One region of the Streptomyces sp. NPDC026062 genome, then DNA from elsewhere that is predicted to be linked to it. Evidence: predicted binding sites of a transcription regulator. Region 1 holds the regulator's gene; the other holds the start of a gene.
The links. The regulator HrcA, encoded in region 1, represses chaperone genes, less so after heat shock. The targets are predictions, from matches to a motif close to TTNGCACTCNGNNNNNCNGAGTGCNAA.
Positions count from the first base shown of each region.

Region 1 (2,196 bases):
GAACGCGGCGTCCACGACCGCCCCGTGCCCCGGTACGTACAGCGCGTCCTCGCCGCCCAGTTCCAGCAGCCGGTCCAGCGCCGCCGGCCAGCGCTCGGGGAACGCGTCCGGGCCCGCCTGCGGTTCACCGGACTCCTCGACCAGGTCGCCGCAGAACACGATCGGCGGCGAGCCGGGGACGCCGGGCACCAGCACCGCCAGATCGTGACCGCTGTGTGCGGGACCCGCGTTCACGAGCAGCACCTCGCGCCCGCCGCCCAGATCGAGCGTCCATTCGGCGTGCACCTCGTGACCGGGCGCCACCAGCACGTCCGCCGACTCGGCCGCGTCGTGCTCGGGCAGGCCCTGGCGGACCGCGTCGGCGTGCAGTTCGTCGGCCCCTTTCCGCAGCGCGTCCACCATGCCCGCAGCGCCGTACACCTGTGCCCCTGCGAAGGCCGCCGTACCCAGCACATGATCGAAATGGGGGTGGCTGAGTGCGATATGCGTCACCCTCCGGCCCAGCAGTGCCTCGGTCTGGCGGCGCACCTCGGCGGCTTCGGAGAGTGACGATCCTGTGTCGCAGAGCAGCACCCCGTCCGCCCCGGCCACCAGGGCGACCGTCGCGTCCCACACCGGAAGGCGTCGCCGGCCTGCTCCGTGTCCGAGCCGCTCCCAGCCGAACTCTTCCCAAGAGGCATCCATACGACGACGCTATCGGCAACGACCTGCGCGGTCTCGCGGTAGCGTGGCCGGTCGCCCTTGCTAGGGGGCCACCCCGTCGCCGTACACTGGCCGGGGGATTGCTGGCACTCGTACACACAGAGTGCCAGGAGAAGCCCCGGAAACGGCCCGAGAACCACTGAGGTACACAGCTGGAGGTGTGCGCGATGCTCAGCGAACGCAGACTCGAAGTGCTGCGCGCCATCGTCCAGGACTATGTCGGCACCGAGGAGCCCGTCGGCTCCAAGGCGCTCACGGAGCGGCACAAGCTGGGGGTCTCCCCGGCCACCGTCCGCAATGACATGGCGGTGCTGGAGGACGAGGGCTTCATCGCCCAGCCGCACACCAGCGCGGGACGCATCCCGACGGACAAGGGTTACCGGCTCTTCGTCGACAAGCTCGCGGGCGTCAAGCCCCTGTCGTCGCCGGAGCGCCGTGCCATTCAGAATTTCCTCGACGGCGCGGTCGACCTCGACGATGTCGTGGGCCGTACCGTACGGCTGCTCGCGCAGCTGACCCGGCAGGTCGCCGTCGTGCAGTACCCCTCGCTGACCCGCTCGACGGTGCGGCATGTGGAACTGCTCTCCCTGGCCCCCGCCCGGCTGATGCTCGTGCTGATCACGGACACCGGCCGGGTCGAACAGCGGCTGGTCGACTGTCCCGCGCCGTTCGGCGAGACCTCTCTCGCCGATCTGCGGGCCCGGCTCAACAGCAGGGTCGTGGGACGCCGTTTCGCTGACGTCCCGCAGCTGGTGCAGGACCTGCCGGAATCCTTCGAGTGCGAGGACCGGGGAACCGTGTCCACCGTGCTCTCGGTCCTCCTCGAATGCCTCGTCGAGGAGACGGAGGAGCGGCTGATGATCGGCGGCACCTCCAACCTGACCCGCTTCGGGCACGACTTCCCTGTGATGATCCGGCCGGTGCTGGAGGCATTGGAGGAACAGGTCGTGCTGCTGAAGCTGCTCGGCGAGGCCAAGGACTCGGGCATGACCGTACGTATCGGGCACGAGAACGCCCACGAGGGGCTCAACTCCACGTCCGTCGTCGCGGTCGGCTACGGTTCGGGCGACGAGGCAGTCGCCAAACTCGGCGTGGTCGGACCGACCCGCATGGACTACCCCGGAACGATGGGAGCGGTACGCGCAGTGGCACGTTACGTCGGACAGATCCTGGCGGAGTCGTAAGTGGCCACGGACTACTACGCCGTACTCGGCGTGCGCCGCGACGCTTCGCAGGACGAGATCAAGAAGGCATTCCGGAGGCTCGCCCGCGAGCTGCACCCGGATGTGAACCCCGATCCGAAGACCCAGGAGCGGTTCAAGGAGATCAACGCCGCTTACGAGGTGTTGTCGGACGCTCAGAAGAAGCAGGTCTACGACCTCGGCGGCGACCCGCTGTCCGCCTCCGGAGGCGGTGGCGCGGGCGGATTCGGACAGGGTGGCTTCGGCAACTTCTCCGACATCATGGACGCGTTCTTCGGTACGGCGTCGCAGC
Region 1 covers NZ_JBVHOQ010000016.1:13,185-15,380, forward strand. The annotation lists gene ACZ4LX_RS16565 (MBL fold metallo-hydrolase) at 1-684, opposite strand, end outside; gene hrcA (heat-inducible transcriptional repressor HrcA) at 870-1,886, shown strand; gene dnaJ (molecular chaperone DnaJ) at 1,887-2,196, shown strand, end outside.

Region 2 (2,196 bases), on a different contig from region 1:
CCACCCGCGAGGGCTTCGAGGTCGAGGGCGGCGACGCGTCGCTGCCGCCGGTCTTCACCACGGTCCCCACCAAGGAGAAGATCGTCTTCCTGACGATGGACGACGGGGACGACAAGGACCCCGAGCTGCTGCGGATGATGTCGGAGCTGAACATCCCGTACAGCGCCTTCCTCAGCGACTACCTGGTGCGCGACGACTACGCGTACTTCAAGGACGCCCAGGCCCGGGGCGTCGTCATCGGCAACCACACACTGAACCACCGCTACCTGCCCGGACTCTCCCCTGCCGAGCAGAAGCGGGAGATCTGCGACCAGCAGGACATCCTGGAGAAGCAGTACGGCGAGCGCCCCCGGCTCTTCCGGCCGCCGTACGGCAACTACAACGGCGACACCCTGCGGATCGCCAAGTCCTGCGGCGTCACGGCCGTGCCGCTCTGGGCCGCGGAGGCGTTCCCCGACCACATGGAGTGGCGGGAGGAGGACCAGGACCTGCACCCCGGCGACATCATCCTCACGCACTTCCGGGGCAAGAAGGACTGGAAGGGCAGCATGCCCGACCTGATCCGGTCCGTCATGAAGGTCGTCACGGACAAGGGATACGCGGTGGCACGGCTGGAGGACTACGTATGAGCAGGGCGCACCGGCTGCTGGCCGGACTGCTGACCGCCGGTGCGCTCCTGACCGCCACCACCGGCTGCGCGCAGTCGGTGGACCCGATCGAGCGGCTGGGCCGGAAGGCGGCGCAGCGGGTGCATCCGTCACCGAGGGCCCCCGGCGTGCGGCCCGCCGAGGTGCGCGGTGATCACGGGGCGCCGGGGGCGATGGTCGTCGTCGCCTGCGGCCGCCTGGTGGCCGGGGGAGCCAGAGTGCGGACGCCGGTGCGGTGGTGGCCGGGGCGGCCGGGGCCGCGCGACCGGGCGGTCGCCGACGCGGGGTGCCGGCGCACCTGACCTGCGGAACGGTTCGGGGGCTTGCGGCGTTCTCCCGGAACCGGCGCCGGTCCCGTGGTGGACGCCTGTCCGCCACGAGGGGCGTGAATTGGCACTCCGCTTGACCGAGTGCTAATCGCGGCCATAGTCTCAGTGTTGGCACTCCCCACTGGAGAGTGCCAGCAGTACTGTGCGACCGGCAGGTCCGGCACCCGCGACGACGGGCCCATCTGGTCGCCACCCCAAGACTGATAACCCCGTGAGATCTCCGAAGGGGGAGACCGGATCGTGTCGACCAGCACCAAGGTTGCGATCAAGCCGCTCGAGGACCGCATTGTGGTCCAGCCGCTCGACGCCGAGCAGACCACGGCCTCCGGCCTGGTCATTCCGGACACTGCCAAGGAGAAGCCCCAGGAGGGCGTCGTCCTGGCCGTGGGCCCGGGCCGCTTCGAGAACGGCGAGCGCCTTCCGCTCGACGTCAAGACCGGCGATGTCGTGCTGTACAGCAAGTACGGCGGCACCGAGGTGAAGTACAACGGCGAGGAGTACCTCGTCCTCTCGGCTCGCGACGTGCTCGCGATCATCGAGAAGTAATTCACTCAACGTTTGCTTCTGTTCTGCGCCCCTGGTCCCCTGCGAGATAACTAGCCGGGCGGCAGGGGCGCAGTTCTTGTTTTGAGAGGACAGTTCAGCTCCATGGCGAAGATCCTGAAGTTCGACGAGGACGCCCGTCGCGCCCTCGAGCGCGGCGTCAACAAGCTTGCCGACACGGTGAAGGTGACGATCGGCCCCAAGGGCCGCAACGTCGTCATCGACAAGAAGTTCGGTGCGCCCACCATCACCAACGACGGTGTCACCATCGCGCGCGAGGTCGAGCTGGACGACCCGTACGAGAACCTCGGTGCCCAGCTGGTGAAGGAGGTGGCGACCAAGACCAACGACGTAGCGGGTGACGGTACGACCACCGCCACCGTCCTGGCCCAGGCGCTCGTCCGCGAGGGTCTGCGCAACGTGGCCGCGGGCGCGTCCCCGGCCGCCCTGAAGAAGGGCATCGACGCCGCGGTCAAGGCCGTGTCCGAGGAGCTCCTCGCGACCGCCCGTCCGATCGAGGACAAGTCCGACATCGGCGCCGTGGCCGCGCTCTCCGCGCAGGACGCCCAGGTCGGCGAGCTCATCGCGGACGCGATGGACAAGGTCGGCAAGGACGGTGTCATCACCGTCGAGGAGTCCAACACCTTCGGTCTGGACCTTGAGTTCACCGAGGGCAT
Region 2 covers NZ_JBVHOQ010000022.1:97,837-100,032, reverse strand. The annotation lists gene ACZ4LX_RS21140 (polysaccharide deacetylase family protein) at 1-629, shown strand, start outside; gene ACZ4LX_RS21135 (hypothetical protein) at 626-949, shown strand; gene groES (co-chaperone GroES) at 1,214-1,522, shown strand; gene groL (chaperonin GroEL) at 1,625-2,196, shown strand, end outside.
Region 2: groES (co-chaperone GroES) is a predicted target of HrcA. The motif match lies at 1,038-1,064, and genes of this name have one in related genera.